Regions from separate parts of the Shewanella sp. Sh95 genome, predicted to be linked through region 2. Evidence: riboswitches for the same ligand, from Rfam matches in the RefSeq annotation. Region 2 holds a riboswitch; the other holds the start of a gene.
The links. A riboswitch is a leader RNA that binds a small molecule or an ion and turns the genes downstream of it on or off. The one in region 2 is predicted to bind thiamine pyrophosphate.
Positions count from the first base shown of each region.

Region 1: it holds a riboswitch for thiamine pyrophosphate, as region 2 does, so the genes downstream of both, thiC (phosphomethylpyrimidine synthase ThiC) here and AEA42_RS17455 (TonB-dependent receptor) in region 2, are expected to answer to the same signal.

Region 1 is NZ_LGYY01000221.1:19,919-30,338, forward strand. Features, by position in the region: gene AEA42_RS16450 (hypothetical protein) at 1-807, shown strand, start outside; TPP riboswitch at 983-1,081, shown strand; gene thiC (phosphomethylpyrimidine synthase ThiC) at 1,241-3,403, shown strand; gene thiE (thiamine phosphate synthase) at 3,406-5,103, shown strand; gene AEA42_RS16465 (HesA/MoeB/ThiF family protein) at 5,100-6,038, shown strand; gene thiS (sulfur carrier protein ThiS) at 6,035-6,238, shown strand; gene AEA42_RS16475 (thiazole synthase) at 6,240-7,004, shown strand; gene thiH (2-iminoacetate synthase ThiH) at 7,001-8,116, shown strand; gene AEA42_RS16485 (hypothetical protein) at 8,228-8,491, shown strand; gene AEA42_RS16490 (putative metalloprotease CJM1_0395 family protein) at 8,494-10,420, shown strand, end outside.
Region 2 is NZ_LGYY01000235.1:37,281-59,290, reverse strand. Features, by position in the region: gene astB (N-succinylarginine dihydrolase) at 1-35, shown strand, start outside; gene AEA42_RS17490 (GNAT family N-acetyltransferase) at 119-616, opposite strand; gene AEA42_RS17485 (NAD(P)H nitroreductase) at 651-1,199, opposite strand; gene AEA42_RS17480 (DoxX family protein) at 1,329-1,922, opposite strand; gene AEA42_RS17475 (DUF6279 family lipoprotein) at 1,974-2,846, opposite strand; gene AEA42_RS17470 (phosphotransferase) at 3,025-4,164, opposite strand; gene pnuC (nicotinamide riboside transporter PnuC) at 4,239-4,904, opposite strand; gene AEA42_RS17460 (hypothetical protein) at 5,021-5,281, opposite strand; gene AEA42_RS17455 (TonB-dependent receptor) at 5,384-7,585, opposite strand; TPP riboswitch at 7,639-7,748, opposite strand; gene AEA42_RS17450 (Crp/Fnr family transcriptional regulator) at 7,972-8,652, shown strand; gene tsgA (MFS transporter TsgA) at 8,729-9,883, opposite strand; gene deoD (purine-nucleoside phosphorylase) at 9,934-10,638, opposite strand; gene AEA42_RS17435 (YcfL family protein) at 10,928-11,320, opposite strand; gene AEA42_RS17430 (PaaI family thioesterase) at 11,434-11,898, opposite strand; gene AEA42_RS17425 (PaaI family thioesterase) at 11,885-12,412, opposite strand; gene hinT (purine nucleoside phosphoramidase) at 12,409-12,765, opposite strand; gene AEA42_RS17415 (PDZ domain-containing protein) at 12,911-14,677, shown strand; gene AEA42_RS17410 (LuxR C-terminal-related transcriptional regulator) at 14,849-15,484, opposite strand; gene AEA42_RS17405 (cytochrome b/b6 domain-containing protein) at 15,781-16,527, shown strand; gene AEA42_RS17400 (cytochrome c3 family protein) at 16,598-16,948, opposite strand; gene htpX (protease HtpX) at 17,274-18,137, opposite strand; gene pepE (dipeptidase PepE) at 18,424-19,134, shown strand; gene AEA42_RS17385 (glucan biosynthesis protein G) at 19,507-21,090, shown strand; gene AEA42_RS17380 (DUF3187 family protein) at 21,767-22,010, shown strand, end outside.

The DNA.
Region 1 (10,420 bases), on a different contig from region 2:
TTTATTTATGCGCCGCCAACGCAAACTGCTCCAGCGGATTCTGCTCAAGATATCTCAGTGGAAGAGTTTATTAACACTAGCGAGCCGATAACCTCACCGCCTAATACCGTAAAGCCGGCAGCTGATATTGAGCAGTCAGCGAAAGTGTCACCAAAAGTCGCAGTAAAGCTGACGCCAAAACCCATGGAGCAGATAGCCAAACCTCCAGAAGTCAGCGCCCAAGAATCAAAAGTAACAGAATCAAAAGCATCAGTACCAAACACATCTGTGCCTAACACCTCAACGCCGAACACCTCAACTCAGGGCCAAACCCAGCAGAGTGCAAAAGAGGCTGTTAAACCGAAAAAGGCAGAAACCCAATCACGCTCGGCACAAGCGGTAAGTACAGAGCAATCTGCGGTAAGTGGGCAAAGCGGTGGGGCGGCGGGCAGTGTGGGATTGTTTACTCAGCGTTATTTTGAACGACAGCGTGAGCAAGCTTTAGATGATTTAGTGTTAGAGCAAGCAAATCATTACAGCAAACGGTCGAATTTGTCTGAAATGAGCCCCGAGATGGAGGTACTGATTGTGCCCAATGCCGACGATTTTAGCGGCCCCACCAGTTTGGATTTAGAGCTGGATCCGAATCGTATCGTTCGTCAAGGTAATACCTGTTATCGGGTCGTCAAAGTAGGCACCCCAATTAATCCCTATGCTGAGAACTTAGGTTTCCCCTTCGATTGCAGTGGCAAGAAAATGAACCAAGAAATTGATGATGCCATTAAGGCGCAGCTCGATAAAATGATGGTAAAGCGGCCAAAAGGTTAAAAAATAGTGATGATAAATTTTCACTAAAAATAGTTTAAACTATGATCGCTAAAACAAATTTAGATTAAAGTCATTTAAATACATTGCTTTATGTGTTCTTTAATTTTGATTGATAATTTAATTTTTATTCTGAAATTACGCTTGTTTGTTCGCAGCGCTTCTGCCTATACTTTTGCCCATCTTGTCGGAGTGCCTCTTGGCTGAGACCGTTTATTCGGGATCCGTTGAACCTGATCAGGTTAAAACCTGCGAAGGAAACAAGCATAATAACTTCCATTAAATCGTATCAGCGGCAATCTTTTGCCGTCTATTTACCCATCGATTTAGTCGTTATTGAGTCAGTAAATCCACTTACGGTTTACAAGGCTCAGCTCTCAACACTCAAGTCTCCAGACAAGCAACCCCATTTTTATTTGTTAAAGTGAGATTGCTTATGTCCAGTTTAGAATCGTCCTCAGAATCACTTGCCGTGAACACTCATGGGCAAAGGAGCCGCCGTGCGGCGCGCGCCGAGGCACAAGCCTTTATCGATACCCTTAAACCATTACAACATCCTAATTCGCAAAAGTTGTATTTGCAGGGAAGCCGCGAGGATCTCCGTGTAGGAATGCGGCAAATTCTGCAAACCGATACGCGGATTGGCGGCACTACGGCCGCGCCGATAATCGAGAAAAATCCTCCCATACCGGTGTACGACTGCGCTGGCCCGTATTCCGATCCGGCTGCGCAAATTAACGTGCGTCAAGGACTAGCCAAACTCAGATTACCGTGGATTATTGAGCGCCAAGATACCGAAGTGCTCGATTGCGCAACCTCAGATTTTACCCAGCAACGCCTAAAAGATGATGGGCTCGATCATCTGCGTTTCGACGCCGGCTCAAGTGCGATTGTTCGTCCTCGCCGCGCCTTACCGGGTAAACGCGTGAGCCAATTACACTATGCCCGCCAAGGGATCATTACCCCTGAAATGGAATATGTGGCGATTCGGGAAAATATGGCGCTCGCCAAGGTGCAAGATGAAATCTTAAACCGCCGCGGCCAAGGTGAATCCTTCGGCGCGGTAATAGGTAAACCGATTACCCCTGAGTTTGTCCGCGACGAAATTGCCCGTGGACGCGCCATTATTCCGTTAAATATCAATCATCCAGAAGCTGAGCCTATGATTATTGGCCGTAACTTCTTAGTGAAAGTAAATGCCAATATCGGTAACTCGGCGGTCACGTCTTCCATCGAGGAGGAAGTGGAAAAGCTTGTTTGGTCAACCCGTTGGGGCGCGGACACTGTGATGGACTTGTCCACTGGCCGGTATATCCATGAAACCCGTGAATGGATTATCCGTAACTCGCCAGTGCCGATTGGCACAGTGCCGATTTATCAAGCATTGGAAAAAGTGAATGGTGTTGCTGAGCACCTGACCTGGGAAGTGTTTCGCGATACTTTGATTGAGCAAGCGGAGCAGGGCGTCGATTACTTTACCATCCACGCGGGTGTGTTATTGCGCTATGTGCCGATGACAGCCAAACGGGTGACTGGGATCGTGTCCCGCGGCGGCTCTATTATGGCCAAATGGTGCTTGAGCCACCATCAAGAAAACTTCCTCTATACCCATTTCCGTGAGATTTGCGAGCTGTGCGTTGCCTACGATGTGTCGCTGTCATTAGGCGACGGTATGCGACCTGGCTCCATTGCCGATGCCAATGACGAGGCACAGTTTGCCGAGCTTGAGACCTTAGGCGAGTTGGTCAAAATCGCTTGGGAATACGATGTACAGACCATTATCGAAGGGCCTGGACATATCCCGATGCAACTTATCAAAGAGAATATGGATATGCAGCTTATCCACTGCGCCGAGGCGCCGTTTTATACCCTAGGGCCGCAAATTACCGATATTGCGCCGGGTTACGATCACTTCACCTCAGGGATAGGTGCGGCGATGATCTCATGGTATGGCTGCGCCATGCTCTGCTATGTGACGCCGAAAGAGCACTTAGGTTTGCCCAATAAGCAGGACGTCAAACAAGGGCTGATTGCCTACAAGATTGCCGCCCATGCAGCCGATATTGCAAAAGGCCACCCAGGCGCGCAGATCCGCGACAATGCATTATCTAAGGCGCGTTTTGAATTCCGTTGGGAAGATCAATATAACCTAGGGCTCGACCCTGATACCGCCCGAGCCTATCACGATGAATCCCTGCCACAGGAGTCGGCAAAGGTTGCGCACTTTTGCTCTATGTGTGGCCCTAAGTTCTGCTCGATGAAGATCACCCAAGATGTGCGCGACTATGCGGCAAGTTTAGCGGCGGGTACGTTGTCAGTGGCTTCGTCAAGCCAAAATGTTGAGAGCGCTGAAGTGCTTGCATCGATAAAACCAGCTCAACAAGGGCAAGCTAGCAAAGAAGCAACCCAGCAGATCAGAGTCAAAACCCAAGATGAATTAGCGGCGGCCATGGCGCAAAAATCGGCAGAGTTTGCGGCCTCGGGCGCCAAGTTGTATCTACCGCTGGGCGAGGCTAATACAGCTAAAACTGCCAATGAATCGGGCAAGTATCAGGATGGGACTGAGCTCAAACCAACAGCACAGGTTGCGGAGGTTTGATAATGACCCTTACTAAAGATATTAGCCTGGTGGCGCCTAAACCTATCGTCTGGACCATTGCGGGGTCGGACAGTGGTGGCGGCGCGGGGATCCAAGCCGACTTGGCTACCATCAATGATTTGGGCGGCCATGGATGCAGCGTGATCACCACGTTAACGGCCCAAAGTTCGGTGGCGGTAGCGTTAGTTGAGCCTGTGAGTGAGGCAATGTTACTCACACAGCTTTCGACCCTGTTAGCCGATTTACCGCCTCAGGCGATTAAAATTGGCTTACTCGCAAATCAGCAGCAAGTGCACTTAGTTGCCGATTGGTTGGCTGGTTTTAAAACCCAATTTCCGCTCGTCCCCGTTATTCTCGACCCTGTAATGGTTGCCAGCTGTGGGGATGAGCTCGGCGATAAGAGCACTGCAAGTAAACCTCTGGATTTTACTCCTTTTAAGGGCTTGATTAGCCTGATAACGCCGAATGTGCAGGAGTTGGCAAGGCTTACTGTCGCCACTAACAAACAAGCGTCACCAATACACACAAAAGCAGAATTCGCCTCTGCGGCAATGCAACTCTCTGCGCAATTAGCGTGCAGCGTATTAGCCAAGGGCGGCGATATTGATTTTGCGGTTCAGGCAAGTGCTGGCATTAACACCAGTGATGTCTTAAGCGATCAAAAAAGCGATATCACAAGTCATCGCATCGCTACAGAGAATCAGCATTTTGCGGAAGATTTGTTGATTTGTCATCAGGTTACTGGCTGCTCACCGCTTGACGCGAATGGTGGTTTTTGGCTCAGTAGTGCGCGGATAAACACGCGCCATAACCACGGCAGTGGTTGTACTCTGTCTTCAGCCATCGCCTCAGTGTTAGCCTTTGGGTTTGTATTGCAGGATGCGGTTGTGGTAGCAAAAGCCTATGTCAATCAAGGCTTAACTTATGCAGTGGGGATTGGCCAAGGCCCCGGACCACTTGCGCGTACCGCATGGCCGCACAGCTTAACGGCGTATCCTTACGTCACTTCTTACCCTAAAAATAGCTTGAGTGAATCCAGTGATTTGCAATGCGGCGCGTTTAAGCGCCTTGATCCTGACTTAGGGATTTATCCCGTTGTCGATAACTTACTGTTACTCGAACAATTATTGGCGGGGGGCGTGAAGACGGTACAGCTCAGGATAAAGTCTAATGCGCTAAAGTCTAATGTGCTGGCGTCGGACGAACTTGAGGCACAAATCCAAACCGCGATTGCCTTAGGTAAACACTATGATGCGCAGCTTTTTATCAATGATCATTGGCAGTTAGCGATAAAGCATGGCGCATTTGGGGTACATCTTGGACAAGAAGATCTAGCGGTGACGGATCTAAACGCCATTCATGGCGCGGGATTGGCGCTTGGCATCTCTAGCCACGGTTATTTCGAGTTGCTGCGTGCCCATCAACATGCGCCATCTTACATCGCCCTTGGGCATATTTTCCCGACGACGACCAAGCAAATGCCATCGGTGCCACAAGGGTTATTCAAGTTAGCGCATTATGTTGAACTGTTAAAAGCGCATTATCCCTTAGTGGCAATTGGCGGCATCGGGCCTTCGAATCTTGCCCAAGTCAAAGCCTCTGGGGTGAACAATATTGCCGTGGTGCGGGCGATTACCGAATCAAGCGATCCAATAATGGCCTTTGCCGAATTGACGCGAGCTTGGGAGTCAAGCTTATGAGCATGACACAAGAGCAGGCGCAATCCCTTGCCGATAAAGACTTTATTCGTTATTCGCGGCAAATATTTTTACCTGAGGTCGGCGAGACTGGCCAGTTGCAGCTTAAACAGGCTCATGTCCTTATCGTAGGCCTCGGCGGCCTTGGGCAATTGGCTGCGCAGTATTTAGCCTGCGCCGGTGTTGGGCGCTTAACGCTTGTCGACGGTGATAGGGTGGAATTGTCCAATCTGCCAAGGCAATTACTCTTTAATGACGACGATATTGACCATCACAAAGCCCTCATTGCTAAACAGAAATTAGCCGTGTTGGCGCAAGGTTGTGAGATTGATGCCTTTGCCGAGCAATTGACTCTAGAGTCTGCGAGCGATGTATTAGCTCACCTGTTAACCCATAGCGAAGAAACTCGGTTAGTACTTGATTGCACGGATAATCTTACTGCGCGCCATTGTATCAATCGGCTGTGTATCGAGCATGCCTTGCCTTTGGTGAGCGCCTCGATTGCAGCCTTTAACGGCCAACTGTTTGCCGTTGATCAACAGCGTTTCCCTATGGGAGGCTGTTATCACTGTATCTTCCCCTCGAATACTCGCGCGCCACAAAACTGTAGCAGTCAAGGAGTGCTCGGCCCCAGTGTCGGCGTGATGGCATCGATGCAGGCGCTGCTAGCGATGCAATTGTTGCTCTTAGCCACGCCGCCAACTTCTACAACAAAACAAACGGGTAATCAGTCTTTCGAAGAGACAAGTCACCCAGTCACCTCCACGAGAGCGCTACTTGGCCGATTTTGGCGTTTCGATGCTAAGTTACTCCAATGGCATTCGGCCGCATTAACCCGTGATCCCGAGTGCAAGGTGTGCGGATTAAAGCCGAGTGCATTAATGCAATCAACCACAGCTGCTTCATTCAAATCTGTCCCTAATCGAGGTTTGTTATGATTTTAATTCATCTCAATAATGTGCCCCAAACACTTCAACAACCGCTCAGTTTACAAGCCTTGTTAGAAGCACAAAATATTAATCAACAATCAGTCGCATTAGTGCTAAATGAGGCCGTAGTGCCAAGGCATAGATGGTCATCTATCCTCTGCCACCATGAGGATAAGATTGATGTATTTGCCGTGGTCGCGGGAGGTTAAGATGTTAACGATTGCAGGTGTGGAATTTGAGTCACGATTATTTACGGGCACGGGAAAATTCAGCTCAAGTCAGCTGATGCTAGAGTCAATTAAGGCGTCTCAGTCGCAGTTGGTGACCGTTGCAATGAAAAGAATTGATTTAAAAACTGGGGCCGATGATTTGCTATCGCCACTTAGGCAAGCGGGCGTGCGACTCTTGCCTAATACCTCGGGCGCGCGTAATGCTAAGGAAGCGATATTCGCCGCGGAATTAGCGCAGGAAATGCTGGGAACACAATGGGTTAAACTTGAAATTCATCCCGATCCCAAATACCTGATGCCCGATGCAGTCGAGACGTTAGCCGCAGCCAAAATCCTCTGTGAACGTGGCTTTATTGTGATGCCCTACGTGCATGCCGATCCCGTGCTGTGCCGGCGTTTAGAGGATGTTGGCTGCGCCGCTGTGATGCCACTGGCAAGCCCAATTGGCACCAATCAGGGGTTGGTGACTGAGCCTTTCATCAAGATGATTATCGAGCAAGCAAGGGTGCCGGTGGTGATTGATGCGGGAATTGGCGCGCCATCCCATGCAGCGCACGCGATGGAGTTAGGTGCCGATGCCGTGCTGGTTAATACCGCCATTGCCAGCAGCGCATCTCCCATTGAAATGGCATTGTGCTTTAAGGATGCGGTAGATTGCGGGCGACGCACCTTTGAAGCTGGGCTTGGCCGGGTGCAAACCCAGGCTGTGCATACCAGCCCATTAACGGGATTTTTACAGCAATGAGTTTTGTCGATCAATTTACCCGTATTGAACGGGATAAGTTATTGCTGGCGTTATATTCCTGCACGGCGGTGGAGGTTGAGCGTGCCCTGATGCAACCCGAGGGTAACCTACGGAGTTTACTCGCCTTGCTGTCTCCTGCGGCCGAGCCCTATATCGAAGAGATGGCACAGCGCTCGGCAGCGCTCACTCGGCAACGCTTTGGGGCCAATATCGGATTGTACTTACCACTGTACTTGTCCAATCTTTGCGCTAACGAATGTGATTACTGTGGTTTTAGCATGAGCAATAAGCTCAAGCGTAAAGTGCTCAATGAGCAGGAACTTGCTGCCGAAATGGCGATTATAAAATCCCGCGGCTTTGATTCTATCTTGCTAGTGTCGGGAGAGCATGAAACTAAGGTTGGAATGGATTACTTTCAGCGGGTTTTACCGTTGGTAAAACAGCAGTTTAGTTATGTGGCTATGGAGGTGCAGCCGCTTGAGGAGATTGATTATCGCCAGCTTGTTGAGCAAGGGCTGGATGCTGTGATGGTGTATCAAGAAACCTACCAAGCCGCGACTTATGCTAAACATCACACCCGAGGCAAAAAACAGGACTTCGCCTATCGGCTTGCCACGCCCGATCGCGTTGCCCGTGCGGGTATCGATAAGATAGGCCTCGGTGTGTTACTAGGATTAGATGACTGGCGGCTCGATGCCTTACTGATGGGCCACCATTTGGACTATTTAGAACGACATTACTGGCGTACTCGTTTTAGTATTTCTCTACCACGTTTGCGGCCTTGTACTGGTGGCATAACACCAAAAGTGCATTTAACCGATCTTGGACTGGTGCAAATGATCTGTGCCTTTAGACTTTTTAATCAACAACTTGATATCAGTTTATCGACCCGCGAGGCACCATCGCTTCGGGACAATTTACTGCCTCTTGGGATAACGCAAATGAGTGCGGGCAGTTCAACTCAGCCCAGAGGTTACCAAGCACCTGATAGTCAGCTCGATCAGTTTGAGATCAGCGATGAGCGAACTGTTGAGCAGGTCATCAGTCAAATGCGGCTCAAGGGATTTAACCCCGTCTTTAAGGATTGGGAATCGGCTTGGATAGCCTGTTAAAAAGGAGCTGAAAATGAGCAAAAAAGCTGTCCATAAGAGGGATAAATCTGTACATCAAGGTAGGTTTGGTCAATAATTAACCTAGTGTTCACCAGATGCAGGAATCCCTTTATGCAAATCCAATCTGCTTATGCTTCCGGTCTGCAAGGCTTGCAAACGGCTCAATCAGGCTTAACACAGGCTACGATTGATGTGGCTAAACCGAGTCCTTCGCAAAGCGCTGCACCCACAGAAACCGCTAAGGCGGTAGATGAAACCGATAAAACCTCAGCATTAGTTGCTGCCAATTCATCATTGCGACAAGGCGAAGCATCGACTGAGGTACTCGAGAGAGAATCTGAAACTATAGGTTCGATTATTAACATCAAGGTGTAACTATGTCGGTCATGGCGCTGTCATCCCAGGTTGGCGCGCCATCCAATTCGTTTTTGAGTGCTGATAAGCCCATTGAGCCGCTAAAAGGAGCAAAACCTCAAAGTGGACGGGTTTATCAAGGTGACAATAGTCAGACGGTTGCTAACCATAGTGCTTCAACGGCTAGCCTTCATGCACCAAAATCCGAAGTGAATGGGGCACTTGAACCGTCTTTAAGTAGCTTTACTGCTGCGTCCAACCAAACTTTGCTTTTCACTGGGACTCAGCCTGAGTTATTGGCAGGCGCTAAATCGAGTTATGCGAGCCTTTCTTCTAGCGCGAATAATGTTGCGATACAGAAAGCTATTGTAGATTTAGGTGTAAACGCTTCTGCTCAGCTATATTCAAACCCCTCCGCTCCAAAACTGATAGATTCGACTTCACAGTCTTCAACTAATAAAAGTTTTAGTTTACTCACAGGACCACGTTCCATAGATGGCATGAGAGGTGGGCAAATTGCTGCCTCTCAGACAGCCGTGTCAGTGTTGAGTGCTCCGTATATGGGGCTTTCAACCTTGAATGGTGCCGTTAATCCTCTGGTGTCTTTGGCGCCAAGCACAACCGCTTACTCAACTGAAAGCGATATCGGTAGTATTACTTCGTCAAATTCGGATTTCGCCAATATATTCCCGACTTCAGATCCCATCACAACGAGTGTCGTACCATTGGGACAACAAAAGGCCACTAGTACAGCAATGAGTCCTTTTGCTACTGAGTTTGCAGGGGCTGATGTTGTGGGTACTTCTTCGGGGACCCGCGATTCGGTGGTGACCAACGTTGGTGATAGAACCTCGCCTCAGGCAAACAGTTTGAGTGAGCAGTTTAGTCATATCTTTGGCCAACATGCCGCGACCAAGGAACCAGTTGGGAGTGAATCGGTAGCAGGCGAACTTTCTCACATTCAGCAAAATCAAAATCAAGCTGAACAAGTTCGTGATGAGCAAGCTAAGCAAGCAAGGGAAAAGGCTATACAAGAGCAGGAGCAAAAACAACAAGCATTAGCCGAAGCCTTTGCTAAAGCCGATAATAGCCAACAAGCTCAGCAGACACAGGGCGAACAAACTCGCCAGCAAGACTTAGCGAAAGAGCAAGTCAAACAGACACAAGAAAAGGCGATAGAGCAACAAAAAGCCCAAATTGATGAATTAAAAGCAAGGGACACAGAAGTCAAAGCTCACGAGCACGCTCATGCCAGCGTGGGTGGTCAATATGCCCAAAGCCCCAGTTTCAAGTATGAAAAAGGTGCTGATGGCCAACGCTATGCCACCGACGGTGAAGTACAAATCGATGTGTCGATAGTACCAGGCGATCCTCTGGCGACCATCAATAAGATGAAGCAAGTCTATGCGGCCGCTATGGCGCCAGTTGACCCATCTTCTGCCGATATTCGCGTGGCGGCGCAAGCACTGCAGAAAATGAATGAGGCCAAGGCTAAACTTGCTGAGGAACGTCAACAGCAGATTGTTGACCAGTCCACAACGGAAACCTTAATAGGCGCCGAGGCGCAACTTGAAAACTTGCCACAGCTCAAAGAACGTCATATTCAAGTCACGGGTAAGGTTGATGCCGACGGTAATATCACGGTCCCCCAAGACGAGCCATCGGCTCCTGTTACCGAAGTGATTGATAAGATTAAGCAAGCCATTGCGGCGCAGGTTGCATCGAGTGATACCTCTGATGCCGTAAATGTCATAGAGGTTGAAAATAGCGATACAATTGAACCTCCAACAGCAACCTTGGCCGTTGGTTCTGTGCAATCTAGCCAAGCTGAAAATCCGCAGATTTCCTCACAGCGACTCGAATCATCCGCTCGCTTGTTCAACAAGGGTGCATTGAATCTTAACCAAAGGGACAGCAATGCGGTTCGTTTCTATGATGCGGTAGCCGTAG
Region 2 (22,010 bases):
TGAAACTCGGGAGCGTATATCCATTCCAGCGATAGTGTTTCAGTAAAAAGTAACGTTAGTTAATCGTATAATGAGGCCCCCAATGTTGGGGCCTCATTTTTTGAGTGCTTCGAATTTATCAGGAAAATAATTCAACTGGGGGGGCATTAGGCGTTAGCTGCAACTCGGTTTCAAACGACATGCCTAATTTATTCAACAGCGACTTAGAGGCCTGATTATGTGGGCTGACAATCGCGACAATCCGTTCAATCCCTAAGGTTTTACCGAATTCCAGTGATGCCCTAGCGGCTTCAAACGCGTAGCCTTTGCCCCAATATTGAGGCAAAAAAGCATAACCTAAATCCACATCCTTCAGCGTGGGTCTTTTAATTAACCCGCAGATCCCAATCGGAAAACCATTTTCGGCCAGTACCACGGCAAATAACCCAAAACCATGCTCGCGATAGCTGATAGCAGGCCCATTAGCGATATAATCCTTGGCGTCCTGCAAGCTACGCACTCCTTTATCGCCGATATTGTCGATAAATCCTTGGGTGTTGAGTAGCACCAAAATAAATGACGCATCATCGGGCGTTAACTGCCGCAGCAGTAATCTTGGGGTTTGGGCAACTTGCATACTAAGGACTCCCATTCAGAGGGGATAAACTAGGTTATAGGTAACGGGCGTACTGGCTGCCATCCTTTTGCGGTTTTTTCGGTGCGGCTACCGCTGGGGTGCCAACATATAAAAAGCCGACGATTTGATCCTCTGGCGCTAAGCCTAATGCTGCATTCACATTGGCATCGAAGGCAAAATCTCCCGTGCGCCACACTGCGCCTAATCCTAAGGCAAACGCGGCCTGCTGCATTGCCATCGTAGCGCAGCCCGCTGCAATTTGCTGCTCGAGCACTGGCACTTTAGGATGTTGTTGGGTTTTCGCTACAACCGTAATCACCATGGGCGCACGCATCGGCATCCCTTTGGCTTTGTTGATAAAATCTTCATCGGCGCCGCTGGCTTTGGCGGCATTAACATAGATATCCGCTAAGGTGTCTAAACCCTTGCCCGAGGCAATAATAAATTCCCACGGCGCTAACGCGCCATGATCCGGCACTCGAATCGCCGCATCTAAAATGATTTTAAGCTCATGCTCATTGGGTGCTGGCGCGGTTAATCTTGGAGTAGATTGGCGGGTGAGTAAAAGTTCGATAGCGTCCAAGTGATTATCCCTATTCTTATAAATGGGTGCGTATAAATTGGCTCAAGCATAGCAAATTGCGGCTAAAGAGGTACTAAAAATCCCACGTAAAAGTGGGATTGAAAGCGTTTATAGGCAACGTCGCTCGGCTTACTTTACGCCATAACGCTTAGCGATAACGTAATCAAGACTGGTATAACGCCCACCTCCTAGGCTTAAGAGTGCCAGCAACATAATGAAATAGGTCACCGCAAACTCAATTCCATTATTCAATACAACCAAGTTACCTGAACTGGTTAACCAATCGTAATTGCCGTATTGCTGCAACAGGGATTTGGCCTTATCCAGCTTGTCACCCGCCTCGAGCACCCGCTCATTTGCCAGCCATGAACTGCCATCGGCAATTGCCAGCCAACCATTCGGCCAATGCACGGTAAAAGCGGCCACCAGCATAGTGATCATCATCGGGATAGAAATCAGTCGCGTGGCTAATCCGAGTAATAACAAAATCGCCCCAAAAAACTCAGTGCCCGCCGCCAGCGCAGCCATTAATGTCGGCATTGGTAGACCCAGCCCCCAGTCGGGATTCGCAAACCAAGCGACGGTGTCTTCAAAATGTGCGAGTTTGTTATACCCCGCCTGCATCAGTACAGGTGCAAGATAGAGCCTAAGGGCTAAGGGTGCGAGTCCATCAAACAGACGGCTAGCATTGAGTGATTTTTGATAAAATGAAACGAGGGACATGGGCTATATCTTCAACAAAATGACGTTGCTCAATAGACCTTGTCACCAGGATTAATCTTTCATAGTCTTAACAGCCTTTTCGATTCCCTCTTGATTTAATTCGCGAAGATCTTGAATAAGCTTGTTCAGCTTCTTATAAAAATGTTTCGACTGCTTAGGTGTCAAACTAGCATTAATGGCCAGCAATAACGCCCCAAAGGCCTCGGTGTTTTGCCTTAAAATAGCGCGGTGTTTTTCTGATTTAAGCTCGTCTGGCTGTGTCATCAGCAACGTCAAACGCTCGGTCAGCAGCGGAATATCGCTGCGCTGCCCAAGGGCAACCTCAAATTGGCGCAGCCATTCATGGCGGTAGTCGAGCCACATATCTAGGGTGGATAGCCGCTGTTGATTATATTGATGGATAAGCGCTTTTTGCTCATCCGTTACGCTCCCCAGCCAGTCATCGAATTGCTCGATAATATTCTCATCAGCCTCTTGTTGTAACTGCTCTGGAGTTTTACCGGCAAATTCCTTAATCAATTCCTGCTCGTCTTTTCGAGACTGGGTAAGAATTTGCTTTACCTGAGAATCCGTTAATGATGCGATGATCGGCAACATGTCAGGTAGCGCAAACTCAAATAACCTAAACCAATGCCGCTTGGCGAGTGTGACATGCTCAGCCCAAAGCGCAGGGGTTAAGGTATTGGTTTGAATGAGATGTTCAACTTCGGTTAACTGCGCCACATAGTGAGCAAGCTCTTCAGATTGATGCCAACGCACAAACTTTTCGATAAGCCGATCCATACTCTTTTGCTGAGTTTTATCTAAAGTGACATAGTCATCTAATTCCCAACCGATAGCCCAATCCAGAAAATGGTAACTAAACTTAGTCGAACACGCGGATACCCCAAACACCAATACCAACAGCAACAAGGTTTTTTTCATCAATTTGCGTCCTTTCTCTCTTTGTCATCCTACGACACCCAAGTTAACAAAAAGTTGCATCAATAACATAGCAGTAAACATCACGCAGTGTTTGACCTTAACTGTTTTGCTTAAGTGGTTTTACAGAGGATTATGGGTGCAAGCATCTTTGACTAAGTGTGGAAGCGTAAAGATGTGTTTAAGCGTCTTGGCTTACCAGCGGCCAAAAGCTATCAAACCAAGCAAGATACGCCTGCTGACGCTCTACATCGGTTTGCGCCGCCATCAGTAGCGCCCAGTAAAGCGCAAACACCCAATACATTTCAATTGCAGCTGGAATCGCCGTGATCGCGGTGGATGTGAGGCCTGGATGTTTTGCAAGATATTGCTGTACTAAAATATGCCGCTGCGCTGGTGTTAATCTGTGGGTTGCCAGCACAGCGGCCAGCTCACATAAAGGATGAGAGGCAGTGGCGTATTCAAAGTCGATACAATACAGCCGGTTATCCTTTAGCAGCAGATTATGCGGATTTAAGTCTCGATGGCAAAATTGCGCCGCCACCAAACAATCGGCTAACGCGTTTGTCCAACGATGAATTTGCGGTTGTAAGCCCAACAATGAGTCCAACCGCGTCTGCCAAGCGCTACCTTTATCGGTTTCAGCAAAGGCTAATAACTGCTGATGATATTGCTGCCACTGCTCTGTCACGCTGATGTGATAAGGCCCAGCGGATTGCAAGCGTAGCTGTTGCAATAATTGCTGCAATAGAGAATGTGCATAATTTGGGCACTGGAATTCAAGTAATGTCAGCGGTGTGAACTCTGCGGCGAAAGACTGAGGCGTGGGAGTCTCGTATAATGCGCACTCAAGATTTTCAGCATGCGCTTGCAGCCACCTTTGCACCCACAGTTCTCCATGGATGAATTCGGCCGCACTACACTGATATTCCAAGTCGTTCCAGTTAACCGCGTGATAAAAATCAGCCCCGTCGCCGAGCATATCCGGCGTCCGAGAAACGTTAACTCGACAGGCAATCTCCTGTGATTCGATAAATGCACTTACATAGTAACGATGATCGCAACTGGCCCATATCAGCTCAGGCGCAAGCTTTGCCTTAGCCAGATTACGCCAATAAAACAACTCCTGCTCTCGAGAACAAAACCGGTCGGCGGCATCGGCATTAAGACGTAACACGTATTGTGCCGCAGGTGTTTGAATATGATAGTTATGATTACTTAATCCACCCGCCAACTCATGGATATGCGTGATATGGCTTAGCCCTGCCTGGCGTAATATCGGAACCAGCCTTGCAAACACCTCAGCAGATAACGGCTGCATTAACGGCTTACCACTGATGTTGCAGTTAAGATCTTAGGTGTTGGCAGTTGGTCCATATCAGTATTTGTCATCACTTAACCAAGTAACTTAGCGGCACGTTCGCCATTAAGATTGAGACGACTCTCGGCCAGTGCGGTGCGCCATAGGAAATAGCCCACAACAGCTAACCCCACATAAAGCACAAATAATAATGAGGTCAGCATAAGGCCTTTACTCAAGTAGAGGTAAATCGACACCAGATCGATAACGACCCAATACAGCCAGTTCTCCAACACTTTTTTGGCGACTAAATAGGTGGTCATCACCGCAAAACAGGTGGTCGCAGCATCGAGATAAGGAAAAGAAGCTTGAGTAAAGGTCGCCATACCATGACCAATACCAAGGGAAACTAGCGCCGTAGCTGCAATCAACTTTAAATGGGTTTTCAGCGGCCAAGTGGTCACCTTAACGCCTTGATGTTTATCACCACCTTGAGTCCAAAGCCAATAGCCATAAAGTGCCATGCCCATATAATAGATATTCAGCATCGACTCCATCAGCAATGCTACTTTCCAAAACAACACAGTGTAAATGGCAGTGCTGGTAAATGCCGCGGCCCAGCACCATACGCTTGCCTTCATTGCCAGTAGCAAATACGCCATGGCTAATACCACAGCAAGTGCTTCCCACGCGGTCATCACATGGACTTCCCCAAGGGCGGCATTAACACTATTGACTAGCGTTAACCATAAATCTGTCATTGCCTTACTCTCACGATAAATCGCATTCTAAAAACCTGTAGGCTTGAGCCGTAATTGTGTGAGTCAGCCTTAGCTTAACCACTGATATCGCGCAGTGGCTTAGCTCATTAAAGGCGCTACTCGCTGTGGGCTAAATTTAGCTCGCCACCAATAAACTTACACACAAACACGGCTTTGCCCCACTTCTCATGGGCGGCTTGCATTTCGGTGGCCAGCATCGCCATCACGTCCGAATAGTCGCCGCACACTTGGGTCGCCATCGCATTGGTAACACGTTGAATCGTGGGATAACTGTCTAAACGATGAATAAACCATTTAATTGGATCGAGGTAGTTTTCATTAAAAGGATACATGCTAATTTCGGCGGTCAGTTTCATCTTCAATCCTTATTTCAAATACTTATTATAAAAATAGCCGCACCGTGAAACGGTATAGCATAGCACTTCAAGTATCTCTCCACAGCGCGGCTAGCTTGGGTACTACATAAACTTAACGTTCAGTGTTACCCCAATTTGGCGTGGATCGCCGTAACGGATATATTGTTTTTCCGCCCAGCCATTATCGGGCTCATTACCAAAATAGAAGCCACGAACGCCATATTCTTCATCAAATAGGTTGCGGCCCCATAAATACGCTGACCACGCACTTGCCTCATAACCTAAACGCGCATTCACAACAGTATATGGCTCGGAGCGCGAATCGTTACTGTCTGAGTAGTAAAACTCGCTCTTACCACTCATATTCAAGTTGGCAAACCAACCCGAATTCGCACGATAAGTGCCGCCTAGGCTATAGGTTAAGTGCGGTGAATGGGCCAGATCGCGCCCCGTTAAATCCACATCAGTACCGTATTTATCTTGATATTGGTAATTACCGTAAGCAGTCTGTAACCAACCAAGGCTTGAGTAAAACTGGAGATTATCCGTGGCATACCAAGTTGCATCCAGCTCGGCACCGTAGTTGTTTGAGCTACCCGCATTTTCAGTGTAGAGAATAAACCGTTGTGGCTTATTAGGATCTTGCTGGGAAGCCGCCACTTGCTGATCCTGTCTATCCATATAGAACAGCGCCAGATTAGTATCGATAAGCCCTTCAAACCAATGGGATTTTAAACCGATTTCGTAGTTGTATAAGGTTTCCGTATCAAACTCTTTTTTATCATTGAGTTCGACTGGCAAGGTCATATTAAAACCACCAGCCTTGTAACCTCGCGCCACACGGGCGTAGACATTGTGGGACTCATTGAGCACTTTACTCAGCGCAATATGGCCGCCCCACATGGTTTCACTCGGATCAAAATTATCATTGTTAGTGTCGGAGTAATGACTATTACGACGCTCCACACGCAGCCCAACAGACAAGGCATAGTCAGCACCTAAATCTGTGTCCAGCTGACCAAATACGGCGTAATTGGTTGCTTCATATTCAGAATCTAACACCTCATCAGGCCAAGTATTATATTCAGAATACAGTTGGTTATCTTCTTTAAGGTTCATCGCATAAACCCCAAGTAACCAGTCGGTTGAGTCTGCAAAAATACGGCCTTGGTCGGTCGAGCTTAAACGGAACTCTTGGGATAAGGTTTTACGCTGACCGGTTTTGTCCCAGAAGTAATCGTACTGACAAGGGGCGAGATTGCCCTCATCCTCACATTGCTTGGATGCCCAATACTCAGGGTTTGCCCAATCGCCATCGTAACTATAGTGGTGATCGGTATTGGCAAATGACGTCAGCGAGGTCAACTCAAACTGCTCTGCCCCAGAATATGTCGCTTTAAAACCTGCGCCGGTGGTGCGCTGGCTATCGACACCCGGTTGATCAGATAGGGTGTTTGTCGGATCGTTGGTCAAACTCCAGACATCATAACCGTTATCAAAATCGGCATGCAGCAGAGTTAAATCCAGTTGCAGATCATCGGTGGCATACCAGCGTAATTTCGCGCGGCCAGTAAATTCATCACGGCCATTAGTATCTTCTTTATTTAAATACAGATTATCGCGATAACCGTTTTGCTGATGTTGCTGCAGTGCCACACGGTACAGCAATTTGCCGGAATCGCTTAAGGGACCAGAGCTAAAACCACTGAAGGTTTGTAGATCGTCATTACCTAAAGAAACCTCAGCGCCATGTTCAAACACATCGGTTGGGTCATTACTTTTAAGGTAAATTAAGCCCGCTAACGCATTGGCGCCATAGCGGGTTCCCTGCGGGCCGCGTAACACTTCAACCTGTTGCAGATCGTACATGCTCGACACCATGCCGATACCGGATAAATCTATATCATCAACAATATAACCAACGGATGAGTTAGGTGCGCCTTGATATTGCTCCTGCTCACCCACGCCACGGATCTGAAAATACTTGGGGCGAGAACTACCACCTGACCAGTTAAAGTTAGCGATGGAGTTCATCACATCTTCAAAGTGCTGGGCGCTTTCATCTTGAATTTGCTGGGCATCGATAACGGTAATGCTTGAAGGCATTTTTTCTAGACTGGCACTGCGAAAATCCGCCGTAACCACCATGATTTCCATATCATTATTGGGATCAGGTTTGTCGATAGCATCAGTTTGTGCCCATGCCGACGCACTTAACGCCGCAGAGACGGCCAGCGCTAATGGTGTACGAGTTAACGATATCGTGAAGATTGAAGATTGGTTGTTAGACTTTTTGTTAGACATAGGACCTCAAATACATGTTTGAGATCCGGCAACGAATAAGCGATTCAGAAGTGTGCTGTTGATTGGCCCATTCCTACGCCGGTATTAGCCGGATCAGGTTCTAAGGGTTCGTCTGATGACATCTCAGTCTGCCGAATGTTGGCAAACACCCCTTGGCGGCGCTTAGTATACATGACGAAAATAATAAAGTAGACACACTTGTGCCGGCGATATCCTGAAATATCACTAAAACCGTGTCTTTCTACACAATGTTAAAAATCTTATGCCAAACGCCCGCAATCCCAATGCCTAAAATCGCCAGTCAACTCCTTTGGCCCATTTGACCGTTTATCACGATAATGTTATAGAAGGCCGCCATTTTACATAGGATAAGAGGATCACACTCAATGCAGCTAAAACCGTTAGCCAAAGGACGTTATAGCCAGCGATGGGAGCAAGACTATCCCCTTATTGAAGCGGTGATACTCAGCTGTATCAGCGAAGTTAAAATGCTTAAAAAAGGCGCTCACCTCATGACACAAGGTGAAGCCATGACCTCACTGGTGTTGGTAAAACAAGGGCGCGTGTCGCTTGGCCATACCGCCAGAAATGGTCGATGTTTTCAATTGGGGACTATCGATTGTGATTCGCAACTCTTTGGTGAAATGGAGTTTTTTACTCAGTATCACTGCCAGTTGGATATTATTGCTAATGAAGCCTTAGAAATCATGGTCATAAGCGCCGAAAAACTACAACATTCCCTCGGCCAGCACCCACAGCTAGCGTTATTTTTTGCCAGCGCCATTGCTATTGACTACCAAGACACCGTCGATATTTTTACCCGGCGCCTGCTGTATCCCATCAGCTATAACGTGGCATATGATATTTACCACGAATATTTAAATGATTTACCCGTTGATGGCTTTAGTAAGCGTTATTTAGAAGCGGAGCGATTTGGTACAACCGATCGCGTTTACCGACGGGCACTACAGTTGCTTGAAGAACGTGGCCTGATTGAACGCAATAAAGAAGGCATAAGGATTAAAGATCTCAATGCCCTTAAACAATTCGTTGAAGCTGCGATATAACCAAATAAAAAAAGCCCACTCTCGAGGTTATTTATTCGCAAGAGTGGGCCAAATCAATTAACGTCGCAAATGGACTTTAGGCCGCAGCAGGTTTCATTCGGCCTGAAACAATCAGCATGATAAATATCGCAACATAAAGTAGCGGAATAACATACATCACCGTTTGCAATCCAATAATACGTTCAAAGAATGAGCTAATGGCGGGACTAAACATCGCCCCCGTGCTGCCGCTGATCAGAATATAAGACACATTTTTACTGCTCGCCTTTTTAACAAAAGACACACCATAAGCAATAAATGCGTTGTAAAGAGCTGCGCACACAAAGCCATAACCATAGGTTAAATAACCGATCCAATTAAGCTTATCAGTTGTCACAATCATAAAGGTGATGACCATAGCAAGACCGATAATTGCGACTAGAAAATGGTGGATTTTTACCCGAGTCACAATCAGCGTCGAAATTAACGCACCAATCAGTGCAGCTGACCAATATTGAGTAATAATATTGCCCGCGTCTTCAAATGGAATATCAAATTTTTGCTTAACAAATAAAGGGGCCCAGGTTAAAAACGTATACAGCGCCAACATACCTAAAAATAACCCAATACCACCGCTAATAATGCCGAAATTCCATTCAGATTGTTGCTTATCTTCCGTATTCGATGATTGCTCACATAGCGAAAAATTAGTGAACAAAGTAATAATCACGGTTCCTAACGCGACTAAACCTACGGCTAAGTAACTGTAACTCCAAGACAATGAACTTGTGAGTGCGTAAGTTGTGATTAAAGGAAAAATAACTCCCGCAATATTAAATGTGGCATCTTGCACGACGAGCATGGTGCTTTGTAATTTCTCTTGCCACACTGATACCACTATCGTTCCCGCAATACATAGCCCCACACCGCCGCAAAAACCAATCAAGGTCATGGCTATCATCACCACTTGTAGCGAAGCGGTAAGATGTAACGCGACAGCACACAATGCCACTAGGCTGTAACTAATTAAGGTAATTCGCTTGATACCCAATTTTTCAATAAAGAAAAAAGCGGCAATAGTCCCCGCCAGTGCGCCGCCATTAAGCAAGGAGAATATTGAAGCAACGTCATTCACGTTTGCTGCAAATTTATCCGCTATGGGTTCAATCAGCATCCCAAATTGAGTGGCAAAGCCCGCCATTATAAAATTAGCGAGAAAACTAATTGCGGTTAAGGTGATTTTATTATTCATTTTGTCATTCCATCAGTGAAATGCTAAGGGTACAAAGGATAGCGTTAACCCTAATTAAGCGCGGTTTCTAAGGCGAGCTCGATCATATTATTAAAGGATAATTGACGCTCTTGCGCCGTGGTTTCTTCACCAGTTAAACAGTGGTCCGACACGGTCAGAATGGCTAAGGATTCAATTCCCTGTTGATGTGCCAAGCCATAAAGTCCTGCCACTTCCATATCAATACCTAACACCCCGAAACGCTCAAGCGCCGGGATCATATCTTCGTCGGGATCATAGTAAAGATCGCCACTAAATACGTTGCCAACTTTCACGCTAATACCTTTTTCATTGGCTTTGGTATAGGCTTTGTGCAGTAAGGAAAAAGTGGCTGAGGTCGCCATTTGGTAGCCACTGCTGCGTTTAGCATTCGTTGGGGAATCTGTGCCAGCGGCTTGAGCTAAAATCACATCGCGCATTTCGACATGCTGTTGGGTCGCCCCTAAACTGCCGATACGAATAATACGTTTAACGCCGAAAAAATTAATCAACTCATGGCCATAGAGCACCATAGATGAAATACCCATACCATGGCCCATCACCGAAATGCGTTGTCCTTGGTAATAACCGGTGTAACCCAACATATTGCGAACGTTAGTCACTTCTACGGCATCGGTAAGATAGGTTTCAGCGATATATTTCGCCCGCAGTGGATCGCCTGGCATAATAACAGTTTCAGCAAAATCAGTGGGTTGTGCATTAATATGAGCCGTCATAGGTCTATCCTCATGTGGTAATATGCAGATAGTAGTGCTCAAACACGAAATATTTTTAGGACTAAAGTCCGGATTTTCTCTTGCTTAACCCCTTTTTTGTTAAAAGTGGATAATTTGTCGCAACGTTTACACTTAGCATTATAAAACTCAGTAACAAAATACAACTTAACACATTGTATTTTATGCAAATAAAAAAGACTCACTCCCGAATAGAGTAAGTCTTATTAAAATATCTTTTATCTCAAAAATGCAGAAAACTCGGTACAAACTCAACAAATCCAACAGCCATCTAGTTTGAATGGGTCTCGCGCACATAAACGTCAAATTTTACCACTTGGGCATTTGGTGCCACAGCCGATACTTGCAGCTGTTGTTTGCCGTGTAATTTCACCGATTTCCAACTGGTAGCTTCATCTTCGATAGTAAAGCCGCTGGCATCATACCAAGTGAACTTGTATTGCACTCGCATATCGCTTGAGGACTTGCTGACGATCAAGGCCGAACCTTGGATAAGATCACCGACGCGGCGCGCCTCTACCCCATCGACACTGATATCACGGGCGAAACTCTTGCTATCGACACGGGTTTCTCCCAGTGAGTTCACCGAAATACCCGCCGTATTAGAGCAGGCGCCGAGTGTCAGTGCTGCTGCCAAGATTAATCCACTGTAAATTGCTTTCATTTTGTTTTCCCTCACTCACAAAAACCTAGGTGCCGAACAACGGATGGGCAATGACACTACGCGACGCCAGCTGAACTTATGCTTAACGTGCTCATCATGCCCCGCGCTCGCGATTAATCGATCAAAAAGTGCGCCCTTGCGGTAGCGATAAGCTGCTTACGATTGGTTTGCCAACAATTGATATTCACATTGGCGACCCGTCGCCCCTGACGGGTGATACGACATTCGGCGAAGCTGTCTTTATGCAGGCCTGCTCGCAGGTAATCAATCGAGAAATCGACCACTTTTGGCACTTTTGCCGTTTGCATAAACACCATTAATTGCACTATGGCTGACATTTCCATAAAACCAGCAATTACCCCACCATGAATCGCGGGCAGGATGGGATTACCGATATTGTCATCCTTAGCGGGGAGTTTGAAAATCAGCTCATCGCCAAAGCGCTCGACCTTCATGCCAATAAATTTAGCATAAGGCACATGTTCGAGCAGATGACCAAAGTCGTTCAACTCGGTAGCGCGTTTTACAATTCCCTGCACATCGAGGGTTTTCGGCTCGGCCGGCTTATTTGAGTTCATCTGTCTCTCCAAAAGACGGTACGGCTTCTCCCATCAAGGCTTGTCTAAAGGCATCGCCGACCATTTCAGGGCTGATACGCATAAAGGAGCCCACCGCATGGGCGATAGGATCATCAATGCTGTCCTGATAGGCGATGGCGCGGGTAAAGGCGATATTGGATGACAATTTATAGCACTCGGCAAAGCCGTAAACTGGTTTATGGGGCTGCGCGGGCTTCATATAATCGACGCGTAAGTCGAGGGTGGGCGAAATCTCTAAGGATTGATATTTTTGAAAAATAGCACTCACCACCGCGCTGCCACAGGCGGTGTCCATCAGGGTGGTGATCACCCCGCCGTGGATAACACCCGTATCGGGATAACCAATTAACTCCGTGCTATAGGGCAACTCAATCAGTACATGGTGCTCACTGGCTTCGAGCACGGTTAACCCTAAGCGACGGCACTGGGCGAGCTGATCGACAAACCGCTGCGCCATTTGAGTCAGCGGAAAAAACTCAGGATTTACCTTCATTGACCTTGGCTCAACATGGGTCCCAGTGGCTCTCCGCCGACGAGATGAATGTGAATATGGTACACTTCCTGTCCGCCATGTTTATTGCAGTTCATGATCAAACGATAACCGTCTTTGGCAATCCCCGCCTCTGCTGCCAGTTTGGCTGCCACAGTCATCATCCGGCCGAGTGCTGGTTCATCCGAGGCTTTCATATCATTTGCGGTTGGGATCAAATGATTCGGCACAATCAGAATATGGGTTGGCGCCTTTGGCGAGATGTCTCTAAAAGCAGTCACCAGCTCGTCTTGATACAGAATGTCGGCGGGAATTTCGCGGCGGATAATTTTGCTGAAAATGGTTTCTTCGGCCATGGGGAGTCCTCCTTGGGTTAATTGGGATAGTATACTAGCAATTCAACACTTTGTGTCTCCAGATATTTTGCGTTTCATTTGCCTGTTGTGCGTATTTTTGGCAGCATGACGCCCATTAAAACGCAGCGGTTTTACAGGATAAATTATGATCCACTATCACATCATTCCCGTCGATCCCAAGGCGCACTTGTTCGCCGTTACCATGACGGTACAAAAGCCCCACCCTAAGCAAGTTTTTAGTCTGCCCGCTTGGCTTCCCGGCAGTTATATGGTGCGGGATTTTGCCAAGAACATTATCGACCTTAAAGCCACAGACGATAACGGCGAGCCGCTTAAGCTCATTCAACTGGATAAACAAACCTGGTCGGTCGAACATCAATGCACCCAACTGACCTTAACCTATCAAGTTTATGCTTGGGACCTGTCGGTACGCACCGCGCATCTGGATCTGACCCACGGTTTCTTTAACGGCAGCAGTGTATTTTTAGCCGCCCATGGCTTTGAGGCAGGCTTACACACAGTGACTATGGCGGCGCCGACCGAGCCGAGCCTAAATGAATGGCGCCTTGCCACCAGCATGACACGTCAAAGCGGTGATGAATTTGCCTTTGGTGAGTTTTGCGCGCAAAGCTATGACGAACTTATCGATCATCCAGTTGAGATGGGTCTGTTCACCCACGCCAGTTTTGAAGCCTGCGGCGTAAGACACGATATCGTGTTAAACGGTCGCCACCGCGCCCATATGCCTAGACTCTGCCAAGATTTAAAGGCGATTTGCGAGTATCAAATCAAGCTGTTTGGCACGCCAGCGCCCTTTGAGCGTTATCTGTTTATGACGACAGTACTCGACAATGGCTTTGGTGGTTTGGAACATAGGGCATCGACAGCACTCATGTGCTCACGCAAAGATTTACCGCTGTCGATGGATGCGCCGATAAATAACGACTACCGCACTTATTTATCGCTCTGCAGCCATGAATATTTCCACAGCTGGAACGTTAAGCGCATCAAGCCGGAATGCTTCTTACCCTATCAACTCGAGGCGGAAACCTATACGCCACAGCTGTGGGCCTATGAGGGCATCACCTCCTATTATGATGATTTCCTCACCTATCGCGCAGGCTTAGTGGATGAGCAAAGCTACTTAGATATGCTGAGCGAAACCTTTACAAGGGTGTATCGCAGTCAAGGCCGCTTTAAACAAAGCATTAAGGACTCGAGCTTTAACGCTTGGACTAAGTTCTACAAACAGGATGAAAACGCCCAAAACGCCATTATCAGTTATTACACTAAGGGCGCCCTGTTTGCCCTGTATCTGGATTTAACCCTTAGAAGCGAGACCAAGGGAAAATATAATCTCGACGATCTAATGACCATTCTGTGGCAGGAATATGCCCTGCAAAACCGAGGCACCACAGACGAAAGCCATCAAAGGATTGTTGAACGCTTATTGGGGCGTGATTGCCAAGATCTCTTCGCCTATTTAGACAATACCGACGATATCCCACTGGCACCGCTACTTGCAGAGTTTGGGGTTGAGTTGACCTTACGCGCGAGCAATGGTGCGCAGGATGTCGGCGGTGGCTCGGCCAAAGGGTATGAGATTGCCTTTGGCGCTAAAACGCAAGCTGCGCCAATGGGCCTTAAAGTGACGACTGTCGCCCAAGGCAGCCCTGCGCACCTTGCGGGCTTAAGTGCCGGAGACATCTTAATTGCGGCGGATAATCTACAGGTAACAGCCCAATTTGAAGCGCAGCTTCAACAATACCCACTCGGACAACGCTTAAGCCTGCATTGGTTTAGACGCGATGAACTGATGACAGGAGAACTGATTATTGCAGAGGCGCCTAAGGATACGGTTGCCTTAAGTATCACAGATAAAAACAAACTGCAGGCTTGGTTAGGTCGTTGATCTTTAATCTATTAGCCTTTAATGCACTAATTTTTAATGCATTAGTTTTTAATGCAATAGTCCTTAACCCATAAAGCACAAAAGGGGCAATCGTATCGAGGATTGCCCCTTTTTATTTGATTCTTAAGTTGTTCAATTGAATATTGGCTTAGTGGCCCCATCAACAACGCGTTACACCACCACATCGTGTAAGTAGGTTTGCGCCCATGCAATGGCTTGCCCACGGCTTGACACACCAATCTTACGGAACACACGGTACAAGTGAGTCTTAATGGTGCTCTCACTCACAAACAATTGATTCGCGATATCGAGGTTAGTGCTGCCAGACAAGAGGGCTTGTAACACTTCGCGCTCACGGATGGTTAATGGCTCGGTATCTTCGAATAGTCCAAAGTCATCATTCACCCCGTTCACCAATTGGATAGGGATCACCCTGTGTCCGCGCAGGATGTTGGAAAGGCCAAGGCTGATTTCAGTCAGTCCTGCATCCAGATAAAACACCCCTGCCGTAGTCGAGGCTTGCATCAGGAAGCGGGCATCAACTTGTTTAGGGAACTGGATATAAACGACTCGCACACTCGGATGTTCGCGGGCAAGCAAGCGTTGAAATTGATAGGCTTTTTGAAGATCGACGGTGGAAAGGTCAATCACCACCATAGAGGCTTGGTTATCTTTGATTTGATCGCACATCTCATCCGGGCTGACTTGCGACAGCTTAACGAGAAACTCCTGCGGCCAGCGTCCGGCCAGCAATTCCATCAGAACTTGCGATCTTGACACTACAATCCAATGTAATATTTTGAACATCCTGCTCACTCCCTGTCTGGTTAACGATTATTCATTTTGAGAGGAGAAACATCTCTCAATACCACTTCAACATCCGTTCAATAGACTTCCAAGTCTACCGTGCACACGATATTAGCATTAGATAAAACAGATTCAAAAGACTTACGATAAAAATATTTACCGTACGCAAATCAAAAACTTCTGCAACTTTAGCACTGAGCATTGTCAATCAGAAGGCTGAATTTAAACTGAAAATAATGCGCTATTTTGAATAGAAAGGCGTAAGATCAAATCAACACAAATCATAAGGAAATACTATGTCCAACCCACAGCCAAACTCTATTGAAATGCAGTCCTATCGCGTGTGGGACAGACCTACGCGTCTGTTCCACTGGATTAATGTCATCCTCGTACTCGCCCTGCTTATCGTTGGCGGCATGATGATGTTTCGCAGCGACTTAGGCATTACCGAACTCTCCGGCAAAATTGGGCTTAAAACCCTGCACGTCATCATTGGCTATGGCTTTGCAATTAATTTACTGATCCGCCTGGTTTGGGGTTTTATGGGCAATAAATACGCTCGCTTTAGTCATATGTTCCCCAATGCCAATAGCAAGGCCGAGTTACAAAGCTATAAAGCGGAACTTGCCGCGGGTAAAAATCCCCAGTATCTAGGCCACAATCCTAAGGGGAAATTCGCCGTACTCGCCATCATGCTCTTGCTAGTCACCATAATGATCACAGGCCTGATCCGCGCAGGTACTGATATTTACTATCCGCCGCTCGGCAGCACAGTACAAAGCTACTTAGCTGCAGTGGATGTTGAGCCAAGTAGTTTAAAACCCTACGATGCCACAGGCGTAGATACCGATAAAGCCAATGCTATCAAGCCCATGAAGGGACTGGCAGGTGAAGTACACGTTTACGCCGTGTATTTATTAATGCTCCTTATCGTGCTGCATGTGTTTGCAGTGGTCTATACCGAAATCAAACGTCAACCCGGGATCATTTCGGCCATGTTTTCCGGCAAAAAACTGATCCAAGGACAACCCAAGGACGAATGAGGTCAACTCAATGAGCATAAAAAACGCCAGCATTTGCTGGCGTTTTATCAAGCTCAATCTGAAGTCAAACTTACTTCTTCAGAATAGATGCCGGAGTACGGCCATCGTCGTGACAGCTTTCACAGGTAGGTTTTTGACCTACGTTCATATCGTGTGGCGCATGGCAATCAGCACAGACTAAATTGCCATCGTGTGGCTTATGTACTGCGTCCATTTCAGAAAGCTTACCATGGCAGCTTTGGCATTGTTCAAACTCATAGGCACCATCAGCAGATGGCGTACCATCTTTATGACAGCTTTCACAACCACCAGATTCAGCGTGGAAGTCAGATAATTTTTGATCCGCGGCAAATGCGGTTGGCGACAGCGCTAGCGCTGCAAGACTTGCCCCGAAAAGCACACTTAATAGTTTTTTGCTCACAATTGTATCCTCCAATGGTGATTGACAGTGGAAATTCTTGTCAGGGGTGACTTCCATCTTGCAACCAATGTAAATAGCACGACTCGATTTAACTTAGCTAAGGATTGAGTAATAAGCAACACAATCTTATGCAAAGTAACTTTATCAATATACTCAAGGGTAAAATGTGCGCTGCATCATGTAACCACATGCTTATATAAGAGTTTTACATTGTCACAACCTACCAATTACAACTAAAAGCCTCCCTAGCTTAATCATCAGCAAAAGAAAAGCCCTAATAAAAAAGGAGACCCTAGGTCTCCTTTTGGTGAACGTTTGGACTCAATTAACGAGTTTGTAAAGCCGCAATACGCTTCTCTAGAGGTGGATGGCTCATCATTAACTCAGCCATTGAACGCTTGCCGTTAATACCAAAAGCAGACATTTGTGCTGGCATTGCTGAGCTTTCTGGGCCTTGGCGTAAACGCTCAAGTGCTGCAATCATCTTATGCTTGCCCGCTAAGCGAGCTGCACCTTCGTCGGCACGGTATTCACGAATACGTGAGAAGTAAGCCACGATAATTGATGCCAAAATACCAAACAACATATCAAGAACAAATACCACTGCCATATAAGCAAACATGCCCAAACCTTCGCCTTCTTCATCATTGCTCGAGACGAAGTTGTTGATAATGCCTGCAACAACACGCGCCGCGAAGATTACAAAGGTGTTCACCACGCCTTGGATTAAGGTCAAAGTGACCATATCGCCGTTAGCGACGTGGCTTACTTCGTGGGCAAGTACGCCTTCGACTTCGTCTTGACTCATGCCATACAACAGACCTGTACTCACGGCAACTAATGAGTTGTCCTTACTTGGGCCAGTTGCAAATGCATTCATCTCCGGCGATTGGTAAATTGCCACTTCTGGCATTTTAATCCCAGCTTGCTGGGCTTGGCGGGCAACCGTCTCCACTAACCAACGCTCAGTGCTATCACGTGGGGTGGTGATTACTTCACAACCCATGGTCTTTTTCGCCATCCATTTTGAAATCGCTAAGCTGATGAAGGCTCCGCCGAATCCAAAAATCGCAGCGAACACTAAGAGTCCACCCATAGTAGACGTATTCACGCCTAGAATAGACATTACAATTGAGGCTACTAGCAACACGGCTAGGTTAGTCGCAATCAATAAAAATATACGCTTCATATCAGCTCCTTTACGGCACAAAGGTGCCATTTATTTTGTTCAAAGACATAATATGTCCAATTAATCGAAATTCAAGGGGTAAAGGTAAGAGTTTTTCTAATCGCTAATTTTTCTCTCAATTTAGACACAGCCTTTCATGGCTCGTGAGTCTAGGGACAGTCTATTAAGCCAAACTTAAATCTAGGCGCTGTCAGTGTTACAGCCAAATTCATGTGTGTTTATCTATGTTTATCGTAATTAAACTTTGTTAACATGCCTGCACATTCTGAGATTTAAGGATAAAAAAATGACCGTTAATGCCCTACTGCTAAGCAGTTCACGTGTTGGTGACACGCCTTATCTTTCCCATGCGCTGCCTTTTATCAAACCACTTACCGCTCACGCACAAAAATGGATTTTTATCCCTTATGCAGGGGTAAGCATGAGCTACGACACCTACTTAGCCTCTGTAGTGACGGGACTCAGTGAGCTTAAACTCGATATTAGTGGTATTCATCAACACCCTGATCCGCGCCAAGCGATTAAAGATGCCGACGGTATTTTAATTGGTGGCGGCAACACTTTTCATCTTTTGCATGAGTTGTATAAGTACGATCTTGTGCAGCTTATTCGTAATGAAGTCCTTAGCGGTAAGCCTTACATTGGTTGGAGCGCAGGGTCAAATGTATCTGGATTAAGCATTCGTACAACTAACGATATGCCGATCATTGAACCGCCATCATTCGCGGCCCTAAACATAGTGCCTTTTCAGGTAAATCCACATTATTCAAACTACCGTGCACCAGGACATAACGGTGAAACTCGAGCTCAGCGATTACTCGAATTTACCCGTGTCGATCCGAACACGCCCGTCATTGGCATTGTTGAAGGCAGTGCGCTATGGCGACAGGGAGACACTTTATCACTGTTGGGTGATAATCCTGCCTATTTATTCTGTGGCGAACAGCAGGAGCTCCCTATTCCCGTAGGTAGCGATTTATCTCATTTGCTAAAATAAGATCTCGTTAGCGGCATTCATCGTGGTAAATAGGGTAACATTCACACTAAGCTAACCACTTAACATGCAAATGCCGCTCCTTTAAGAGTTGAACGCGACAAAAAACTAGACTGATTTATTGACCTTGCCCGCTATCAATATCCTTTCATCATGCAAGGATCGGCATATCTCCCGCAGGAGAAAAAACTTGCACCACTTAAGTATCTGCACTAATTTCGTTGTCGAACACCTTGATAAACAAGATTAATTTTTGCATTTACCCCTAGCTACATTCTGAAACAAATTTTCTAAGTTATTTAAAATTAGGGAGTTATGACCAAGGCACAGGAGTATTTTTTTACCCTTGGTCCATCCAAGTGAGGAGTTTTCATTTTGCGACTGCATTCAACATTGAACCATTCAACCCCGATGAACGGTCATAAAAAGACCAAATTAACACTTTTTTTTGGGTCTATACTGGCCGGCATAATGAGCATCAGTAGTTTAGCCCCCGCCTATGCCGCCAATGCAAGCAATGATAAAAAAGCTAAGGCATTCTCCCATGACACCGTCGTTGAGTTAGCACAGCAACTGGCTCAAAAACCCTTCAAAGAAGCTAGAAAGGCTCCGAAGGAACTGATCGACTTAGATTACGCCACTTATGGCAAGATCAATTATCAAGAAAACGCTGCGATTTGGGGCGGAACACCCACTAAGTTTTCAGTGCAACTTTTTGCGCCCGGTTTTTTATACAAAAATTTGGTGGATATTGATGTCGTTGAAAACAGCCGAGCTTTTCCTATCGAGTTAACAGAATCTTCCTTTAGTGTGCCCAATGATACCATTGAGAAATTGCTCACGCAGGTAGGACAATATGCAGGCGTTCGACTTCATTACCCTATCAATGACGATGAAGTCAAAGACGAGTTCATTATGTTTCAAGGGGCAAGCTATTTTCGTGCATTATCCAAGGGCCAAACCTATGGATTATCAAACCGCGGGTTAGCCATTGATGTTGCCCAACCTAAAGGTGAAGAATATCCCTTATTTAAACGTTTTTGGATAGAGCGGCCCTCTAAATATCAAACAGCGATTGTGGTACACGCATTGTTAGATAGTCAGAGTGTTACAGGTGCCTATCGCTTTGGTATTTATCCCGGAGCACCGACACGAGTTGACGTCGATGTCACCCTCTTTCCGCGCCGAGATATCGCCCACGTTGGCCTAGCACCACTGACCTCCATGTTTCTTTATGGTGGTTTAGATACGCCTGACAAACCCGATTATCGTCCTGCTGTACATAACTCTGAAGGATTACAAATTGATCGAGGTAACGGTGAGCGTTTATGGCGACCACTCAATAACCCAAACAAACTGCAAATCAGTGCCTTTGGTGACGAAGATATTAAGGGTTTTGGCTTAATCCAACGCCATCGTAACTTCGACTACTATCAAGATCTTGGTGCGAACTACCAACAACGTCCTTCTGCATGGATTGAACCATTAAACGATTGGGGTAAAGGGCAATTAATACTGCTTGAAATTCCATCAAGCGCCGAAACCAATGATAATATCGTCGCCTATTGGGAACCTCAGGGGGGATTAAAGCAGGCTGAGCCCTATCGCTATTCCTACCGAATTACAGCGTCTAATGACAGCCCTAGTTTTACAAACAAAGCACGGGTAATTCGTAGCTCTAAGGGACAAAAACAGGCTAAAGGCAAAGAACTCCTTATCGACTACAGCAATATCAAACCACAAGATATTGAAAAAATTACAATTGATGCCAGTATCAGTAAGGGTAAAATCCTCTCATCTCGGATAGTAGCTCACCCTGAAATTAATGGTGCTCGGATCTTCATTACGTTTGAGCCTGAAAGTACCAATGTGGCAGAATTGCGCATTCAATTGCGTAAAGATGAAAAACCTGTCGCCGCTACTTGGCTATATCGCTGGAACAGTGATGATTGGCCCTAGGTCGATAAACTAAGACTCGATTTGCGCTTTGCTTAACACCATAAAAATCGCCGGAAATCCGGCGTTTTTTATGGGTAAAATCAATATTTCCACACTCATAATAATAACCTTACAGTTAAGCAGTTTAATATTTCCGATAACTTATCACAGTATTTTTCGGAATAAGTAGGATTATTTTTCTCTAACAAAAATAGGGATTTTCAGTTCCAGTTTTTGAATCCTATTTAGCATCTCATAACATTTACACCCCAATCCTACGGCGTTATATTAGCCTCTCAAAAAAACTGAATATTCACACAAGCTACGTTTTTATAAGATATCTACCTATTGTGCTCATCCTATTCAGTGTTTAGTTATTTTTCGCATCATCAATATGTTAGAGAAAAAATGAAGTTACCTACATTAAATGCTGCGTATTTTCGTAAGCCAACGACAATATTGTTAATTACAAGTACGTTACTTATCTTATATTATTTATTACCAATGATTGGACGAGCATTTTGGCTAGCCTTAGTATTACTCAGCTATTTGCTGATTTAACATGTAAACAAGATGCTAACATGGCGATAAAGGTTAACATTCATCTTAATATTCTCCATTAATCTCGCTTGATAATGCTAAGTTTCTTCAACCTATCAAATCTAGCTGACTCATCATCTAGACGGATATTTATGTTATGCCATTTTCACACTTGAAATCAGTTCTCACGCTTTCGTTACTGTTTCCCCCGAATGTCTTGGCAACTGCCGTCGATTTTAGTGACTATGGTCCTTTACGCACCTATGCGCAATCACCGGCCCAAGCAGGCAGTTTAACACCGATGTTAAGATCAGGGTTTTCGTTACCAGAAGGTCAAAAAGAGCTGCACTTATCCGCAAGTGCAGCCAGTGTTTGGGCTGAAACCGATGACTATTTTGCCG